Regions from separate parts of the Providencia sp. PROV200 genome, predicted to be linked through region 2. Evidence: predicted binding sites of a transcription regulator. Region 2 holds the regulator's gene; each other region holds the start of a gene.
The links. Region 2 encodes LexA, which represses DNA repair genes until DNA is damaged. Its sites were predicted from a motif close to TNCTGTATGTACATACAGNA; they were not measured.

Region 1 (8,909 bases), 1.7 Mb from region 2:
TTTGGTATCGGAACGTCTGAAGTTGAGCACGTGATGGCGACTCAAACACTGAAACAAGCACGTGCTAAAACGATGAAAATTGAAGTCGTTGGCAAAGCGCCTGCAGGCATAACCGCAAAAGATATCGTTTTAGCGATTATCGGTACAACGGGCAGCGCAGGCGGTACTGGCTATATTGTTGAGTTTTGTGGTGAAGCCATCGAAAACTTGAGTATGGAAGGCCGTATGACGGTATGTAATATGGCCATTGAGTTAGGCGCAAAAGCGGGGATCATCGCACCGGATGAAACCACTTTTGCCTATATGAAAGGTCGCCAATTTGCCCCTAAAGGCCAGCAATGGGACGATGCGGTTGCTTATTGGAAAACATTAAAAACGGATGATGATGCACAATTTGATAAAGTCATCACTATTCAAGCAAGTAGCATCGCGCCACAAGTCACTTGGGGAACTAACCCAGGGCAAGTTATTGCCATCAACCAACCGATCCCTGCTCCTGAGTCATTTGCAGACCCTGTTGAGCGAGCTTCCGCTGAGAAAGCATTAGCTTACATGGGATTAGAGTCTGGCATTAAATTATCTGACGTAAAAATTGATAAAGTCTTTATTGGTTCATGTACGAATTCACGCATTGAAGACTTACGTGCTGCCGCTGCAATTGCCAAAGGCAAAAAAGTAGCTAGTGGCGTACAAGCTATTGTTGTTCCGGGATCTGGTCCAGTTAAAGCCCAAGCAGAACAAGAAGGTTTGGATAAAATCTTTATTGATGCAGGCTTTGAATGGCGTTTGCCGGGCTGCTCCATGTGTTTAGCAATGAATAATGACCGTTTAAACCCAGGCGAGCGCTGTGCATCAACCAGTAACCGTAACTTTGAAGGCCGCCAAGGTCGCGCTGGTCGTACTCACTTGGTTAGCCCAGCAATGGCAGCTGCCGCAGCGATTAATGGTCATTTTGCTGATGTACGTGATATTCAAATCTAAGGAGAAAATGATGGAAAAGTTTATTACACACGTCGGGATTGTCGCTCCTTTAGATGCAGCAAATGTGGATACTGATGCCATTATCCCTAAGCAATTTTTACAAAAAGTGACTCGCACAGGTTTTGGCCAACATTTGTTTAATGACTGGCGTTTTTTAGATGAGAACGGGCAACAGCCTAATCCTGATTTCGTATTAAATAAACCGGTTTTCAAAGGGGCAAGTATTTTATTAGCTCGTGAAAACTTTGGTTGTGGCTCATCTCGTGAGCACGCGCCTTGGGCATTAACTGACTTTGGCATTCAAGTGGTTATCGCCCCAAGTTTTGCTGATATTTTTTATGGTAACTCGTTCAATAACCAATTATTACCAATTAAATTAAGTGAAAGCGAAGTCGATGAACTGTTCAATTATGTCAATGCTCATGAGGGCTGCCAGTTTACAGTAGACTTAGAAGCTCAAACCGTGACCGCAGGAGATAAAACCTATCATTTTGAAATCGACAGCTTCCGCCGCCACTGCATGATGAATGGTTTGGATAGTATTGGTTTGACACTGCAACATGTCGACCAAATTAAAGATTTTGAAAGCAAGATCCCATCCTTTATGCAATAAATCCTTTTCTACGCCTACTTTGGTGGGCGTAGTTCCTCTTTTAGCTCTAATTCTCCAACTAAACCGCCTACTTCGCACCAAAAATGCGGAATTAATCCATCACTAAAAATTTACAATCCAAAATCACTTCCCCATTAATTTCTTCCTGTATAATTAATAACAAAATAAGATTTTTGCTTTTAACTGAACAATTTTTTCTAAATAGTTTGTGTTGTGGCAAGGCGGCAAACGAGGATATCCCTAGGAGCATACACCAGTATGTGACTAGGGTAGCGGAGTGAAGCCAACACAGCCACGGCGCAAAATATGACGAAAAAAAAGCCGGTAAAAACCGGCTCGGTGATAAACACCATTACTCTAAATGGGGGAGTCGGCCTGCAACATGCAGACCAAACGAGCTACTTACTGCCTTCTATTATCGTGAGATTTTAGGAAATTAAAATTGATGTATTTTTTGCCGGAGTTCCTCTTTTATGTCTAATTCGCGATTACAAACCCAATTTATTCGTCTCTGGCAGCACTTTAAAGGTCAAGACAGTGAAACCACCTTACAGGATATTGCTGATACGCTGTTTTGCTCTCGCCGTCATGTTCGGACACTGCTTAATAATATGCAATCACAGGGTTGGCTTAGCTGGCAGGCAGAGTCTGGTCGAGGAAAACGCTCCACTCTTATTTTTCATGTTAATGGCTTAGAGCTACAGCAGGCACAGGCTGAACAATTACTCAAAGAAGAAAGTATTGAAAAATTAGTTGCACTGGTTGGTGATAAAGAAACTATTCGCCAAATGGTATTATCTGAATTGGAACGCAGCTATCGACAAGGTAAAAACCTATTACGGATTATTTATTATCGTGATTTCCCAACACTGCTTCCCGGTGCGCCAATGCGCCGCTCAGAAATTCACTTGATGAGCCAAATATTTAATGGCCTTACCCATATAAATGAGGAAAAAGGGGAAGTGGAAAATGGCCTTGCCCACCATTGGCAGTCTATCAGTGAGACCCAATGGCGTTTCTATTTACGCCCCGCTATTTATTTCCATCATGGGAGAGAAATGGTTGCTGACGATATTATCTATTCCCTTTTACGCTTAAAAACCTGTTGGCCTCTGTTCTCTCATATACAATCCGTCAGCTCACCACACCCTTATGTTATTGATATCACGTTAAGTGAGCCTGATAAACAGCTGCCTTGGTTGTTAGGCAGTCATCATGCGGCTATTTTACCGAAAGAGTGGAAGAGCCTCGAGAACTTTAGCCGTTGCCCAATCGGTACTGGCCCTTATCAAGTAGAAAAAAACTTGCCTCAAAAGCTGACTATCACAGCTTTTGACCGCTATTTTGGTTATCGTGCGCTACTTGATGAAGTGACTATTTGGGTGGTTCCTGAACTCTCAGAACAAATGGTTTGTACCACATTAAAAATGGATGGTGATAAGCACCATAATGGCTCCCTCGAAAGCCGTATGGAAGAAGGCTGCTATTTTCTGTTAATGGACCAGCGTTCACCTATTACTCAGCGTGAGGATGTCCGTAAGTGGTTGTGTAGCTTTTTAACCCCTGTGAACCTTCTTGCTCATTGCGAACCCTTTTACCAGCGCCATTGGGCGCCCGCTTATGGTTTATTGCTCCATTGGCACCACAGTAAAATGCTCACGTTATTCCCTAAGCCTAATGATTTGACTGAACTGACAGTGACTTTTTATCGCAACCACCATGAGTTCTATGCGATTAGCCAAATCATGAAACGCGTGTTACAAACACAAGGGGTGGAACTCAAGGTCAATATTATTGATTACGATGATTGGTTTAATGGCAATGGGCAAAGTGATATCTGGTTGGCAACCGCTAACTTTTTTAAACCGCTTGAGTTTTCCATTTTTGCTACCTTGTACGAAATGCCGTTATTACGCCAATGCCTTAATAATCCCCTTAGTGATGAACTTAATCTATGGCGGAATAACCAATTAGATGTTGAAGCTTGGTGTGAAAGCTTAATTGACTCACAAATTTTTCACCCCATCTTTCATCATTGGCTTGAACTACAAGGCCAAAACACCATGCGCGGTGTAAGAATGAACACCTTTGGCTGGTTTGATTTTAAATCCGCCTGGTTTAAACCATCTGAGGATAACCTAGCAAAATATTGATAGTTATAAACAGGTAAAATGAATAATAAGGATGTTATTCACTTTTTCTGTGGATATCCATGTGAACAACCTCATGGTAATCAGGGTATATCCCCAAGTCACTTTTTTATCAAAAAAAATAAAAATTAAATAACTACTGATAAATCAAATAAATAAATAACAAAAAATCCGTTTATCCACTGATTATTTTTTTGACTAAAATGCTTAAGACTTCAACTGAGCAAAGATCAAACAACGTTGTATTTATCTACAAGATATGTGCTTAACTTACTCACATTCTGTGATTCTCGTCATAAAAACTGTTTCGTCAAGGCTGTAAATACACACAGTAATCTCGATTTTTCACAGTTATCCAGAAATCCTGTGGATAACCTAGTGCATGATCCTGTGATTATCTTGGGATGAACTTGAATAACCTCTGTAATAATTTATAATTTAGATAGACAAATAAAATTATATTCATATATATCATATAGTTAAAAACACCATGGAAAAAGTGTTATACTTCTTAGGTTATATGTATTTCCACTGGCTACTTTTTATACATTATTATTTAAACCATGACGCCATTTATTGCACCACCACCACCTGATAACGAAGCAACCTTAATGAGCCGAGCGCAAGCTCTTGCTGGCTACACGCTAGGTGAGCTTGCCCAACATGCGGCGATCCCTATTCCCCCTGATCTCAAGCGCGATAAAGGCTGGGTTGGCATGTTATTGGAGTATTATTTAGGTGCGAGCGCGGGCAGTAAGGCAGAGCAAGACTTCGCCCATATTGGTATTGAATTAAAAACGATCCCGATTGACCGTCATGGTGCGCCACTCGAAACCACCTTTGTTTCTGTTGCGCCATTAACGGGAAATAGCGGCTTAACATGGGAAAATAGCCATGTTCGCCGCAAACTGTCCCGAATTTTATGGTTCCCTATCGAAGGGGAAAGACAAATTCCACTTTCACAGCGCAGAGTCGCAAACCCATTAATTTGGAGCCCTTCTCCGTTAGAAGAGCAATTATTACGGCAAGATTGGGAAGAGTTAATGGATCTCATTGTGTTAGGCAAAGTTGAAAGCATCACTGCACGTTATGGGCAGGTATTACAAATTCGCCCTAAAGCAGCAAACAATAAAGCACTCACTGAAGCTATTGGGGAGTTTGGTCAACCCATTATGACGCTACCACGTGGTTTTTATCTCAAAAAAGATTTTACCGCGCCCTTATTAGCACGGCATTTTAATATACGTTAGTCGCTAACCATCGCCTGTACCTGAGCAGACGATAAATAATTATCACTGTTTAATTCGTTAATTAGAAGGTACCAAGATGTTTGAGTGGATACTAGACCCCAATGCCTGGATGGCATTAGCCACACTAACCCTATTAGAAATTGTCCTAGGCATCGACAATATTATTTTCCTCAGTATTGTGGTGAGCAGACTTCCTGACCACCAGCAAAATAGTGCCAGACGGACTGGGCTTATTGCTGCAATGGTGATGCGCCTGACGTTACTGGCTTCTATTGCGTGGTTATCTCGCCTTACTACCCCACTTTTTACGGTTGCTGACCATGTGGTCTCCGCACGCGATCTCATATTATGCGCAGGCGGTATATTCCTTATTTGGAAGGCAAGCCAAGAAATTTTTGAAACCATTGAAGGAGAAGGTGAAAGTCATCTGGCGAACAAAAGAGTGAGCTCATTTTGGGGGGCTATCATACAAATTGCTTTATTAGACATTATCTTCAGTTTAGATTCCGTGATCACCGCAGTGGGGCTTTCAGACCATTTATTTATCATGATGGCAGCGGTTGTTATCGCGGTACTCATTATGATGCTTGCAGCCAAACCTATTGGTGACTTTGTTGATCGTTACCCTTCCGTCAAAATCTTGGCCTTATCATTTTTGATTTTAGTTGGCTTCACATTGCTGCTTGAAAGTGTTCAAGTCCATGTTTCTAAAGGCTACATTTATTTTGCTATGTTTTTTTCTATGGCAGTGCAAGTTCTCAATATCTTGCGCAGCAAAAAATGGAAAACCAGAAACCAAACCGATTAAGATGACAATCTAATCGCCTGTTTAGCCGCTAAAATAGCCCCCTCTACCGCGTTTTTCGCTTGTGGGCTATTTTTCCAGCAACTTGAGCCTGTTAATGCGGCACCAGAGCTCAAAATTTCATCATAGGAGGCTTCACTCAATTGTGCGAGTGAGCTAAAACCCATTTGTTCCAAGCGGCTAATTACCGTGGGTCCGACACCCTTGACGGCCAATAAAATCTCTTTTTCTGATTCGGAAAATGCCATTTGACGATCCTCTTGTGAATGAATTTATATTTATTAAGCTAATATTTTGCATTTTACCTATTTAATACTTTAAAATTGCAACTATAACAATGCCAGTTTTAATAATTATTAACTGACCTATCTTATCACCCCATCTGTACCTGCTTTGTGTTAGGAATTCACCATGTATAACGCACCACTGACTAACCCACATCAACACACGATGCAATTACCTGATAGCCGACAATTTTGCTGGTTTGAATCAGGTCCTAAAACAGGCTTCCCTGTTATTTTTTGTACCGGTGCGGGTATGAGTGGTTCATTAGGATTTGGTTTGGATTTACTCGAACGACTAAACATTCGTTTGATTGTTCCTGAACGTGCGGGGCTTGGTGACTCAACATTTCACCCTGAAAAATCATTAAAAAATTTTGCTCTGGATGTTCAAGCGCTGTTAGATGAGCAATCTATTACTCAATATTCTGTCGTCGGTTTTTCTCAAGGTGCTGTTTTTGCCATGGCTATCGCTCACTATTGCCAACCTATTTCACTGTCTATCGTGTCAGGGCAAGACCAATTTGAATACCCTGCAACTCGTGCAATACTCAGTGCTGATATCGTGAACATGCAAGAGCAAGCCCTTAACAGCCCTGAAGCGCTGTCAGATTGGCTATTAAAAAATGTCACCGGCGAGTGGCTGTTGGCATTTATTCTTAATTGCAGCGCAGAAATCGACCAACAACTCTACAATGAAGAACATTTCCTTGAAGCATATAGCCATTGCATGCGACGTGCTTTCGCCCAAGGCAACCAAGGTTATGTTCAAGACTTATTGATTGCATTACAGAACTGGGAATTCACCCCTGAAACGACCCGCGTGCCTGTCTCTTTATGGTATGGCGAACACGATATGAGCACTGTTCATTCCCCTGATTTTGGCAAAATATTAGCCGGCCGTTTTCCCAATTGCCGACATCATTTGTTAAGTCATGAGGGAGGCTCCCTACTGTGGACACAAGCGGAAGCTATTTTAACCGATATTCAGCAGCACGCCGCATAAACAAAAACCGCGATGAGTTATTCATCGCGGCTATTTATTTACACCCTAAATTCACATAAGTGAATTAACGATAGACAATTCCACCGTCAGTCAAAATAGATTGACCAGTAATATAGTCAGAATCATCGCTTGCTAAGAATGCCACTAGACCCGCGACATCATCAGGGGTTTGAGCACGACCAAGCGCGATCCCTTCAACATATTTTTTGTAAGTCTCGCCTTTTGGTGCACCTGTAATTTCAGCGAAGCGCTCATCAATCTCCACCCACATATCTGTACCAACAATACCAGGGCAATACGCATTTACGGTGATCCCTGAGCTTGCGTATTCTTTGGCTGCGGCTTGAGTTAACGCGCGAACGGCAAATTTCGTGGCAGAATACACACCTAACATCGCAAAACCATCATGCCCTGCAATTGAGGACGCATTGATGATTTTCCCTTTATGTTTACGCTCTTGGAATTTCTCGCTCGCTGCTTGAATACCCCACATGGTGCCATCCACGTTAATTTTGAAGATTAAATCCATATCTTCTTGGCGAACATCAGCGATTGGCTTAACTTGTGCAATCCCAGCGTTGTTAATCATTACATCAAAACCACCTAACTCAGCTTCTGCATGAGCCACCGCAGCAAAAACTTGGTCACGTTGACTGATATCTGCGGCAAATGTTGTTACTTTACGGCCTAACGCTTCAATTTCTTTGGCAACATCTTGTAGCTTGTCTTTTTTCAAATCCACCAGTGCGATATCAGCCCCTTCTTTCGCTAAACGCAATGCAATACCACGACCAATACCCTGCGCTGCACCAGTAACTAAAATAACTTTATTATTTAACGCCATACTTATCTCCTACTGAATAATAGCCAAATTGACTAGTCCACCCACTCCAATAAGTTAACAACAATAACAATAAGTTACAAAACAATGATTTTCACCTACCATTCCTAACTAATAAAAAACATTTCACTATTAAGACTATGAATATTTTTTGTTTACCAAAGAAAAAGGCATAAATAATGAAATTCGAAGATATTTTTTAATAAAAATCATTCTCAATAAGATAAACAAAAAATGCTATTTCTTTAGCTTTGTACAATTAACAAACGATTTAATGAGATTTGAATATAAAAAAGCCACCGAGTAGGTGGCTTATGAACACATAAAACTTAGATTGTTTATTTTTTAGCAGCTTGAATATACAACATTTCTAATGCGATAGACGCAGCAGCTAATGCTGTGATCTCAGATTGGTCATAAGCTGGAGCGACTTCCACTAAATCCATACCGACGATATTTAATGACTGTATTCCACGCAATAATTTCAACGCGCGATCTGACGTTAATCCCCCAATAACAGGGGTTCCTGTTCCCGGTGCAAAGGCTGGATCGAGGCAGTCAATATCGAAAGTCAGATAAACAGGCATATCGCCAACAATCTCTTTGATCTGTGCAACCATGTCATCCACACTGCGATCATTCACCTGAGCTGCATCCAGTACAGTAAAACCATTGTCACTGTCATGTTCAGTACGAATACCAATTTGCACCGAATGATTTGGGTCGATTAGGCCTTCTTTTGGCGCATGATAGAACATGGTTCCGTGGTCAAATTTACTACCATTGCCATAAGTGTCAGTGTGTGCATCGAAATGAACTAAGGCCATTTTACCAAAGTGTTTCGCATGAGCGCGCAGCAATGGCAGTGTGACAAAGTGGTCCCCCCCAAAGGTCAAGCAACGTTTACCTGATCCAAGCAGTTTTTCAGTATGGGCTTGCAGCTTCTCACTCATATCTTGTGCATCACCGAAAGCAAACACCA
Region 2 (8,909 bases):
GTTAGCTAACTTTAACCTTGTCGTAAAACAACGTGATATCCTATTGCGTAAGAAATACAGTAAATCATAACCATGTTATTCATGGTGGAATTTTAAGTAATGGATGAAACGCTTTTTACTTCTCAGCCGATTCATTGGCTGGCGGAGAACGATAAAAACGATAAAATAGTGCCTGCTAATATATTAGATTGGCTATTAGAACATGGCTCAATGACAAAGCGTTTTGAGCTGCATAGCCAGCAAGTGGCTGTGATACCTTATTTAGAGTGCTATGTATCGCAAGATAAGCTAAGTGAGAATGAAGTACAGTCTTTACCTAAAAGCCAGCGCTATTGGGTCAGAGAAGTTGTCATGTATGGGGATGGCATCCCTTGGTTACTGGGCCGAACTATCATCCCTGAAGAAACCCTGACCGATGATGACCAGCAATTGGTGGATATTGGAAGGGTGCCATTAGGGCGCTATTTATTTAGCAGCGATCGTTTAACTCGAGATTATATCCATATTGGTTCTTGCGCGAATCGTTGGGTGCGTTGTTCTCGGTTAAGGCTATCGGATAAACCTTTATTATTAACAGAAATATTTTTACCTGAATCACCTGCATATCGTTAACTATCCTAAGTATTTTGAATTTTCAGGTCTCTGCAATGACACTATGCCAACAAATATAAATCAGTAAGTTGCAGAGGTTAGTGGTATTAAAATATACCCAATTTGAAGTATGATGGAATTCGAAAAGGAGCACGACAAAGTGGAGGGAAGTATGACGCTAAGTAAATGGCATGCATACAGCCGTTTAATGCGTATTGATAGACCCATTGGTTCACTGTTGCTATTGTGGCCGACGTATTGGGCATTATGGATTGCGGCTCAAGGTACGCCAAGTTTACATCTTTTAATCGTCTTTACTGCTGGTGTATTTTTTATGCGTGCCGCTGGCTGCGTCATTAATGACTTTGCTGATCGCCATTTTGATGGCCACGTAGAGCGGACTAAACATCGCCCTCTCCCGAGTGGTGATGTGACTGAAAAAGAAGCAAAAATATTGTTTGCAAGCCTTGTTGGTCTTTCTTTCCTGCTGGTTTTAACACTCAATTCAATGACGATTTGGTTGTCAGTTGCCGGTTTGGCTCTGGCATGGGTTTATCCTTTCGTTAAGAGAGTCAGTAACTTACCTCAAGTGGTATTAGGGGCGGCTTTTGGTTGGTCAATCCCAATGTCTTTCTCTGCTGTTGGTGAAACGTTGCCTGCTGTTTGTTGGTTACTGTTTTTAGTGAATATTATCTGGTCTGTGATCTACGATACTCAGTACGCGATGGTAGACCGTGATGATGATTTAAAAATTGGTGTGAAATCAACCGCGATTTTATTCGGGCAATATGACAAACTGATTATTGGCGCACTACAATTCCTGATGGTTGCCTTATTATTGGTAATAGGCTCACTGGCAGGCTTAGGAACCCTTTATTATATTTCATTAGTGTTAGTTGCGGGGTTATTTATCTATCAGCAGCAATTAATGGCTAATCGTGAACGTGCGCCTTGCTTTAAAGCTTTTATGAATAATAACTTTGTTGGTTTAATTTTGTTTATTGGTATTTTTATCAGTTATTTTTGAATTACATCCATTGAGCCAAAGTAAAAAGGTCATGTTATTTCTAACATGACCTTTTTGTTTTATTAACCTGAGAAAACGTGATTAGCTTTTCTTTTGCTCCAGAGATTGCGTGCTTTCACTTGGCTTTTTTTCCGAAAACTCATCGTCCTGGCTAACACTTTCAATGGTCAAGCGGATCTCCGGTGACATCAAACGGGCCAGAACGGCATACAGTTTCTGTGCATTGGTAACAAAAATATCATTTTCATTATTGTCAATGTAGCCTTCTTCTCTGAGGGTATCGACTAACGTCGAGAATACCGCTTTATCAAAGAACTCAGGTGCATTAATACCATGCAAAACAGAAAGGCGCTGCGCAAGGATACGACTTTGTTTTTCCAGTGTACTACGGCTGATTTCTGGGCTCGCATTGAGTAATGACAATGTGATTGCATAACGTTGCAAAGTTTCACGTACACCAGCAGCTAAAAGCTGTAATGGACGAATACGGCGAGGGTTTAACACCACAATATCGTCTTCTTTTAAGCAAATTAACTTTTGGTTATTCAGTTCATCGATCAGCGTATCTACCGCTTCATGTAGCTCATCACTGTTATAACGCATAAACAGTTCTGCTTTTAAGAATGGGTAAATTTGACCGACTTGATAGTGAATATCTTGGCGACTAATGCGCTCATGGTGTAGCACAATGCTAGTTATGAGTGATGGTAATACCAATAAATGATGGATATTGTTACGATAATAGGTCATTAAGACGGCATTTTCGCGAGGAAGAATAATAATATCCCCCATACTGTCTTTTTCGACTTCGAATTTATCCATTTGCAAAGCATGTTCTAACAATTGCTCGGCTGTTTTATTTGGGGTTGTTGCATCTGCGGTGTATGGCACGTTGCGTAATAATTGCAGGTAACATTCGACTTGTTCAACCAGTTGCTCACGAGTGAGCGAGCGTTGACGAGATGCCAGCAATGCGGTTGCACAGAGGTTAATCGCATTGGCTGCGGCTGCATTATTAATATTAACCATAATGTTATCGGCTAACGAACTGACCGTTGGGTTTAACCAGGTTGGCCTTTGTGGTTCGATAGGGTCGATAGAGTCGCGCCAATCAGGTACGCGCTGATTGAGGTAATGAGGTAAAGAAATAGGTTGACCGAAGTTAACATACCCTTGACCTAAGTTGCGTAATTTACGTAACCCGCGAACCATGGAGAAAAAGCCTTCTTTCTCTTTTTCTGCACCACGAAGTTCTTTGGCGTAAGTTCCCACTTCCATGACATGTTCATACCCAATATAGATAGGAACAATGGTAATAGGGCGTGAGTCACCGCGCAACATCGCTTGTAACGTCATTGAAAGGGTGCCCGTCTTCGGTTGTAATAAACGTCCGGTACGTGAGCGCCCACCTTCCACAAAGTATTCGATGGAGTAACCACGTGCAAACAGTTCACTTAAATATTCGCGGAAAACAGTCGAATACAGTTTGTTTCCTTTAAACGTTCTGCGAATAAAAAAGGCCCCTAAGCGACGGAAAATTGGCCCTGCTGGCCAGAAATTAAGATTGATCCCCGCTGCGATATGAGGCGGTACTAGCCCTTGATGGTATAGCACATATGAGAGCAGTAAGTAGTCCATATGGCTGCGGTGAGAGGGAACATAAACGATTTCATGGCCGTCTTGTGCGAGTTGGCGAACCCGTTCAGCGTGCTGAACATTGATACCTTGATAAAGGCGGTTCCAAGTCCAACTAAGAACTCTATCGGTTAAACGAACTGCCTCATAAGAGAAATTGGCCGCAATTTCTTCCATCATCCCAACGGCATTTTGCTGAGCTTTTTTAAGTGGGATTTTTTTACTGCGCGCTTCGTCTTCAACGGCTTTTTCAATCGCTTTTGACGTTAATAGCTTATTAAACAGCTCATAACGGGCGGGTAGTTTTGGCCCAACTGCAGCTAAGCGTTGGCGCGAATAGTGAATACGCGCGACACGAGCGAGTTTGTTGGCAATGATGGTATCTGTACCGTGGTCTTGCGCCATTTTCCCAATTGAGACAATCGGAGATAAACGCACGAAGCTGTCACGCCCTAACCATAAAACGGCAAAGAATTTTTGGATACCGTTTAACAGCTTCAGTGGCGGTGCTGGAGTATGGCCTTCACGCCCAGGTGAACGCCCAAACATCACGGATGCAGGTAGCATTTGAATATCTAGATTTGGATTGTTTTTGTGCAAATCTAAATAAGCATGGAATGTTTTTACTGAATCTTTACGTGGATTCGGTGAATAATAGCGAAAAACACGTGGACCATCATCGATAAAAACGTAAGCCGGAAGCTTCGTTCCATTGATATCATTGTCGACTAGCGGGTCTGGCAGACCGATAGCTAAGCATTGATGCCGTAGCGTGAGGAGGTCAGACTTCGAATGATAAGGTAATACGTACAGAGTTGGCCTGTTGACATCAAGCTGCAACTCAGTGACGGGATCCGAAGGAATTAGTTTACTTTTTACCAATAATTTAAGTGGCAAATTCAACGTGTTGTAATATATTTTACGCCATAGTGACATAAATGATTATAGCCTCTTGTTAACAATGCTGCGCAATCATACCAGAAATACCTGGTTAGATCTGTTACTGACAATTCACTTTGACCGTAAAAATCGATTATTGTTTGTATTTTTTAAGGAATAAATATGGCGAGTCAAGTTAAGGGCTTCACGCGAGTGATTAAAGCTGCGGGGTATTCCCTTAAAGGTTTGAAGGCAGCTTGGGTTAATGAGGCCGCATTTAGGCAGGAATCCGTTGCGGCAATTATCGCAATTTTTATCGCATTTTATTTAGATATCAGTTACATAGATAGAATCCTGTTAGTAAGCTCAGTTGTGCTGGTGGCAATAGTCGAATTATTGAATAGCGCGGTAGAGGCTGTGGTTGATCGTATTGGTAGTGAATATCATGAGCTTTCAGGGAGAGCTAAAGATATTGGTTCTGCTGCGGTATTTGTGAGTATCGGTTTAGCTTTGTTCATTTGGGCGCTGGTATTATGGCAACGCTATTTCACTGGTTAAGGTGTTTGGTTACTTCATCGGGAAAAAGAGAGTAAATCGATAACAAATGCTTAAATTGAGCGATTTAACTGTTCCAAATCTTCATTTACCTGTATATACTCACAGCTTGACTGTATAAACAAACAGGGGAACGGAATGAAAGCACTGACGGCTCGACAACAGCAGGTTTACGATCTGGTGCGAGATCACATTTCGCAGACAGGTATGCCACCTACACGTGCTGAGATAGCAGCAAGCCTTGGTTTTCGTTCGCCTAATGCGGCAGAAGAACATTTAAAGGCCTTAGCACGCAAAGGGGTTATTGAAATTGTTTCAGGCGCATCCCGAGGTATTCGTCTGCTTCTTGAAGAAGAAACCGAAGATCAGGGGTTACCTCTGATTGGGCGTGTTGCCGCTGGCGAACCATTATTAGCGCAGGAACATATTGAGAGCCACTATCAAGTTGACCCTGAGCTGTTTAAACCACATGCAGATTTTTTATTGCGTGTGAACGGGATGTCCATGAAAGATATTGGTATTATGGATGGCGATTTATTAGCTGTGCATAAAACGCAAAATGTACACAACGGGCAAGTGGTTGTCGCTCGTATCGAAGATGAAGTTACGGTTAAACGTTTTAAGCAACAGGGTAACCGCGTTGAGTTAATAGCAGAAAACCCAGAATTCGAACCTATTGTTGTTGATTTACGCCAGCAAAACTTCACTATTGAAGGTTTAGCTGTTGGGGTTATCCGTAACAGTGATTGGTATTAATTTCCGTGAGTAGCCAAGCGTCATGGTAGGTTACACTCAGGAATGACTACGGCAGGCAGATTTCATTACTTTATTTTGAGGTCTGCCTGTTTTATTTCCTGTCTTATATTTTTTCTCTTCTCTCTGTATTCATCAAACTCTTTAGCAATACAGCAATTTATTTCTTTTTTGCTGTTATAGGTTGTTCGTGGTTATGATGACAATGCTCGTGATCTTGGCAGCTATTCACTTCGTCACAACTCTTACACAAGCCATGGTTTTCCACCACGGTATGTCTTAAGCGGAATTGGTGTTCGTCGGCTAAATTAATAATGGCAGCTTCTATTGTTGTACAGTCACTTTCCGTTACGCTTCCACAATGGTCGCAAATCAACATAACAGAAATATGGCTTGGGTTATCAAAATGATGGCAGACGACATAGCTGTTTGTTGATTCAATTTTATGGATAAAACCTTGCTCCATTAAAAACTCAAGGCCACGATAAACCGTAGGGGGTTTAGCTTGAGGTTCAATTTCACGTAGCAGGTCGAGTAAATCATAAGCGCTGATTGCACCATGTTGCTGTGCTATCAGGCGCAATACCGTTTCTCTTTGTGGTGTCAATCTGACGCCTCTTGACTGGCAAATATGTTCAGCCATCGCAAGAACTTTTTTTTCACTCATCTTTTCCATTTTACTGACCCACCCGTTGAAAAATGCAAATGTTTACTGTTCACAAGTTTATCACAGTTTCTTGAACTATAGAGAATCAAGAAATGAAAGCATTGCCATCAAAAAATTTTAACCTTGCTAAGTATTTTTTTGATTAATAAAGAAAGCAAATGAGGGTAATGAAAAATATAAAAAAGGATATTTAAAATTAAATAGGGAAATAGAAACAAATATTAAACAAATACATGATAAAAGCGTAACGCATTGCGAACAATTAATTGAAATATTATGTTTCAATTTGATGTAATTTCAATTAAGACTTATCTTAACCTTAATTTTTAATATTCTTTTTGTTGCTATTTTTCCTGTCTTTTTAGATGCTTGCTGTGATTTTTTCGTAACATTTAGTTTTAAATTCCGTTTTTGTATTTATTTATAGATTTAAATTTCGATATAAAACTATCTGTAATTTGACGTATTTTGAGATATTTGTAAGTGAGGAATGAGGTTTTTATATAAGTTTTTCTAAGTAATATATTTGAAATGTATATTTTGATGCTATTTTAATTTTATATTTTTCGCCTTATAGCTTTGATGTTATTTTATTCTGCATTAACTCTAATTATGTGTTCGTTTTGACAATAAATATCGAATATGTAGAATTGATATCAGAAAGTATCGGAAGGCATGTGTAAAAAGTCATTTTCTATTTCTATATCAATTTTGGCAAATTACCCCTTATGGGAATAATTAATATTGAATAGAAAATAAAGAATTAAAAATTTTAGGTATTTTAAAAATTATAGATGAAAAGGATCTTATTTATATATTCACCTCTAATCTGAATGAAATTAATGATGTTGGATGACGGAAAAATTTCACTGTTAAGTAATCAAAAAAATAAAATTGACTCCTTATCAATAAAAATCAGAAAAGAGGTAGCTACTTCCTACTCATTTAAAGGAAATGTTTATGAAACTGAATAAATTAGCGTTAACTCTGGCTTTAGGTTTAGGTGTTGGTATTTCTGGTGTTGCAGTGGCTGAAGATCCAGTAACTCCACCAACAGTTGAAAGTTCACAAGGTGAAGTTCGCTTCACTGGTTTTATTAATGATGTTCCATGTTCAATTGATGCAAACAACTTAAAACAATTAGTTGAGTTTGGTGAAATTGCATTACATGAACTGACATCTAACCAATACCGTTCAGATAACAGAGATTTCGATATCGTATTGAAGAACTGTTCAACTGAAACGTATAAAAACGCCAAAATCACCTTTACTGGCCCAACTATTTCCGGTTTCCAAGGTTTTACCGGTGATCTACTTGGCTTAGGTGGAAAAGTTAAAAATGCCGGTATTGTAATCACTAATGGTGCTGACAAAGTTGTTGAATTTGGTAAAGCATTCCCAGGTACTGGTGATGGATATGCATTAAATGCGGGTGATGGTAAAGAAACGACACTGCACTTCTCTGCGTATGTTAAAGGTAATGAAGCAGCGGACGCGAAAGCAACAACAGGTAGTTTTAACACTGTTGCTAACTTCAAAATTATTTACCAATAAGTTCAAGCTTAGTTAAGTAAAAACATGTGGCGTATTAATGACGCCATATGTTTCTACCTTCTTTTTTCATTTTTAGTCTGATAGGCGGCATAGTTGAATGAAAAGCATGAAACTCAATTTAATTACAAAATTAATGCTTTTAATATTAACGCCGATGGTTGCATTTTCTGAAGAGGCAGTTGATTTTAATACTGATTTTTTAGAAGCAGACAGCACTGAAAATGTCGATTTTAGTAAGTTTTCTCATGCCAATTATATTCCACCTGGAAATTATTCTTTAGCTATTTCGGTAAATAAAGTCAAAATCTCCATGGAGCAATCCATTATATTCTTTACACCTAATTATGATGAGAAAATATCATTAGCTTGTATTACACCTGAATTATATGAGCAACTCGGATTAAAACCTGAATGGAGTAATAAAGTAACTTGGTTACTTGATGGAAAATGTTTAGATATTCGGTCTGTACCAGAAATGCGGACTCAAGGTGATCTTGCAAAAAATATTGTCGAAATTAGCATCCCTCAAGCTTATATGGAATATGAAGACCCGAATTGGGATCCTCCGTCACGTTGGGATGATGGCATTCTAGGTGCATTTATCGACTACAATGCGACAGGTCGGGTGGTTAAAAAAGAAACGGGTGACAAAGGAACAGATTCAGGTATCACAGCGACAGGAACAATGGGAACAAATATTGGCGCTTGGCGTTTTAGAGGTGATTGGCAAACGCAAAAAGGCCAATTAAATAAAGGCGGCCAATCATGGTCATGGAACCAATTATATGCGTATCGAGCCATACGTTCCTTAAATTCAAGGTTAACATTTGGTGAACAATACCTGTCTTCAACGCTGTTTGACAGTATTCGTTATATTGGTGCTAGTTTAGAAACCAATGAATCTATGTTACCACCGCGTTTGCAAGGCTATGCACCTGAAATTGCGGGGGTTGCCAAAACTAATGCGACCGTCATTGTGAAGCAGGATGATCGTATTATTTATCAAAAAGATGTAAGTCCTGGGCCATTTCGTATTCAGGATGTGAACTCTTTTGGTGGTGGTACGTTAGATGTTTCTATTCAAGAACAAGATGGTAGTGTGACTCACTATAAGGTAGAAACATCTCGTTTAGGGACTTTGACTCGGCCCGGTCAGCTTATTTACCAGTTTGTCGTTGGTAAACCGACTAAAAATGAACATGATACTCAAGGTCCTGCATTTAGTTTGGGGTCCTTATCATGGGGTGT
Region 3 (3,492 bases), 1.9 Mb from region 2:
CGGACGCGGGTTCAACTCCCGCCAGCTCCACCAAATTTGGTGGGTCAGTGATAGGACAATAGGTTTAAAAACAGGAAGTTAGCAAAATCAGTTGGACTAGACACTGTCAACATTAATACTCGAAAGTGCACGTGAAATGCACGCGCATTTGAAAGTTACTAAAAGCTCACTTCGGTGGGCTTTTTTATTGCACCTGACCCATCCTAAATAAGGTTGACACTTTTCCAATCTAAAATTGGAGAGTGTAATGAAAGCAATCACTAAACGAACTCAACGCGATTATTCCCTCGCTTTTAAATTACAGGTTGTTGACCAAGTAGAAAAAGGCGAACTCACCTATAAACAAGCTCAATATCAATATGGGATACAAGGATGTTCTACCGTTTTGGTATGGCTTCGTAAACATGGTAGATTAGATTGGTCTGAAGGTACGCCCAATACTCTTTATAAAGGTACTGCTATGACCCAAACTCCTGAGCAACAAACCCCAGAACAACGCATCAAACTACTCGAAAGGGAACTTGAAGAAGCTCGGCTTAAATCCGATTTCTTTGAAGCTGTTGTCAAAGTTATGGATAGAGACTTCGGAGTTCGCTTGTCAAAAAAGCGCAAGGCCGAGTTATTAAAGAAAAAACGGTTAAAAACCTCACCGTAACAATAGCTTGTCGTTTTATGAATATTAGCCGGCAAGCCTACTACAAGCGACAGGATAAGACTGAAGAACGACAAAAAATCGATACGGCCATTATTGATATTGTTAAGTCTGAACGCGCCTTTCATCCCAGACTGGGAGGGCGTAAGTTACATTTTATTTTAAAGCAAAAACAAATGATTATTGGTCGTGACCGGCTATTTACTTTATTGAAGGAACATCGGTTACTTGTGCCGAATAAGCGGGCTTATCATAGAACAACTTTAAGCCATCATCGTTTTCATCGACATCCAAATTTAATTAAGTCAGGATTTATCCCCACACAGCCTGAGCAACTCTGGGTAGCGGATATTACCTATTTATCGACACATGAGGGTGATACCTATTTAAGTTTAATTACGGATGCGTACTCGCGAAAAATCGTGGGATATCATTTAGATGACAATATGAAAACAAGTTCGGTGAAGAAGTCGCTGGTTCAGGCTTTAAAAAAACGCTGTTCGACAACATCGCTGATCCATCATTCAGATCGTGGGCTACAGTATTGTTCGTCGGAGTATCAAGAAATACATAGAAATCATAATATTCAATGTTCTATGACTGATGGCTATGATTGCTATCAAAATGCCTTAGCAGAAAGAATTAATGGAATATTAAAAATGGAGTATCTTCTAGTAAAACCAAGAAATTTAGAGCAGGCACGAAGGTTGGTTGAAGAATCAATCCAGATTTATAATGAAAGGCGCCCGCATTTATCATTAAACTATAAAACGCCCGATGAGGTTCACCGAGCGTTTTATGCCTGAAAAGTTGTCAACCTATATCAGGACTAGTCAACCTCAAAAATTAGAGAGTATGTTTCTCAAGCAACAATCATGTATTTTGCCACTACTCTTGCCTGAATTCTCTTTACTACACATAAATATGCTGTATACATTCACAGCCAAACAAAATGCTACGTTATACAACGCATTGAAATTCTCTTTGATAAAGAAAATAGCAACAAGCCATCTGAAAAAGTACGCAATGCCCTACGTGAACAAGTGATATACAAAATTGGTGACAAATACGGCCCGCTAAACCTCAGGGTGGCGCTAAGTTCGTCAACATCATTAGTGGTTACTGGTGCTAAGAGTGACGATGCGACAAAACAAATAAATCAAATTATCGAAGACATTTGGTTTGATGACTCATGGGTACCAGCATGAAAAATGATCGTGGAGAAAGTAATATCGAGATTGTTCCTCGAATTACAGAGGTGAAGGTAGGCGTTAATAGCCCTTATGAAGTTTTGGCAACAGAAAACCTGAATTAAGTACTTTTCACCATTGTTTAAATTTGTTAATGTATGCGCCAAATAATTATATCATATAACTAAACCCTATAATCATTAGAGCATGCAGAATGAAATTACAAGCTTTAAAAAATAAAAATTATTCTAAAATGGCCCTACTATTTCTATTTATTTGCCTATCTCACATCTCGTTAGGATTTGATTTTAAAATCATATATGCCCTATCCATTTTTCTATTTTTAATATCAATAAACCAATTTAGATTTATCTACATGCCATTAGTAATTATTCTGTCGGTAATATCCTCGATGTATTTCCCTATCGCTATGCTCTACGGTGAGCCAAATTTTAATATTTCAACCGCATTACTGTATACAAACACAGGGGAATCAATTGAGTTTTTATCAAACATTCCTTATTATCACTACTTACTTTCCCTTTTTATACTAGCATTGGGAATATATACATCTAAATTCAGGTTTAATATTCATAAAAAAACAAAACTCACTAATTTTTTTATTTTCTTAATTATTTTTTTACAAGGCCCCATTAAAACCTGGGCTACAAGTGATGAGTTTTCCATCTTAAATACAGGTTTACCTGAGATTAAGTTTATAAAGCAGACAGTCCTATCTATCAGCTCTACCATTAATGAAAAAATTAAGATGGATGAAATGCTTGCAGAAAAAGATGATTATCCTAAATTATCAAGTACCAGTGATTATGACACATACATTATTGTCATTGGCGAAAGTGCTCGAAAAAGCTTCATGCATTCTTATGGTTTTGAAATTGCTAACACTCCATTTTTTGATAACATAAAAGGAAAAGTATTTACTAATTATATCTCAGCTGCCTCCACAACAGTCCCATCACTGATGAATACCTTAACTGAATACTCTAGGCCACAAAATAATGTCGTTACTCTCGCAAATAAGGCGGGTTTTGATACTTACTGGATTTCAAACCAGGGTTCAATTGGGATCCATGATTCACCGATTGCAAGTATTGGGAAAAAAGCAAAAAAATCTATATTTATTAAACATGGAGATTTTTCATCATTAGAATCAGATGCTGAGCTGCTACCTTATATAAACAAGGCAATAGAGAATAAAGTTACTACAAAAAAACTTATTATTATTCATTTGATCGGTAGTCATTCACCTGCTTGTAAGAGAACAAATAATAAATATGATGTATTTTATTTAAATGAAAGAATGTCTTGCTATGTTCAATCAATCAAAGAAACTGACCATTTATTAAAATCCATTTACGATGATTTAAATGCTACTAAAACCAAGTGGTCTTTTATGTATTTTTCAGATCACGGCGTATCATTTGCTAATAAAGAAAATAAATCAAAAACCGATTTAATACACGGACATTCTCATAAACAGAATTTTGAAGTTCCATTCTTTATTACCTCTTACAATGATAACGATAGAGTATTCATTAATGCAAGAATAAGTGGTCTAAATTTCCTATCATTATTTTCAGAATGGATAGGAATAAATAGATACCAAATTCCTAATTGTAAAATGATTTC

Region 1: a site for LexA is predicted at 4,059-4,078, ahead of mutH (DNA mismatch repair endonuclease MutH). Genes of this name have one in related genera too.
Region 3: a site for LexA is predicted at 1,578-1,597, ahead of M1E86_RS12830 (DinI-like family protein). Genes of this name have one in related genera too.

The regions. Positions count from the first base shown of each region.
Region 1 is NZ_CP096307.1:2,987,913-2,996,821, forward strand. Features, by position in the region: gene leuC (3-isopropylmalate dehydratase large subunit) at 1-981, shown strand, start outside; gene leuD (3-isopropylmalate dehydratase small subunit) at 989-1,594, shown strand; gene sgrR (HTH-type transcriptional regulator SgrR) at 2,068-3,747, shown strand; gene mutH (DNA mismatch repair endonuclease MutH) at 4,308-4,994, shown strand; gene M1E86_RS13805 (TerC family protein) at 5,071-5,802, shown strand; gene M1E86_RS13810 (helix-hairpin-helix domain-containing protein) at 5,799-6,047, opposite strand; gene M1E86_RS13815 (alpha/beta fold hydrolase) at 6,211-7,086, shown strand; gene M1E86_RS13820 (acetoin reductase) at 7,151-7,930, opposite strand; gene speB (agmatinase) at 8,266-8,909, opposite strand, start outside.
Region 2 is NZ_CP096307.1:466,006-474,914, forward strand. Features, by position in the region: gene ubiC (chorismate lyase) at 100-612, shown strand; gene ubiA (4-hydroxybenzoate octaprenyltransferase) at 764-1,618, shown strand; gene plsB (glycerol-3-phosphate 1-O-acyltransferase PlsB) at 1,700-4,189, opposite strand; gene M1E86_RS02075 (diacylglycerol kinase) at 4,316-4,690, shown strand; gene lexA (transcriptional repressor LexA) at 4,826-5,443, shown strand; gene zur (zinc uptake transcriptional repressor Zur) at 5,601-6,116, opposite strand; gene M1E86_RS02090 (fimbrial protein) at 7,068-7,661, shown strand; gene M1E86_RS02095 (fimbria/pilus outer membrane usher protein) at 7,759-8,909, shown strand, end outside.
Region 3 is NZ_CP096307.1:2,793,489-2,796,980, forward strand. Features, by position in the region: one part of gene M1E86_RS12825 (IS3 family transposase) at 248-590, shown strand; one part of gene M1E86_RS12825 (IS3 family transposase) at 590-1,458, shown strand; gene M1E86_RS12830 (DinI-like family protein) at 1,630-1,860, shown strand; gene M1E86_RS12835 (phosphoethanolamine transferase) at 2,057-3,492, shown strand, end outside.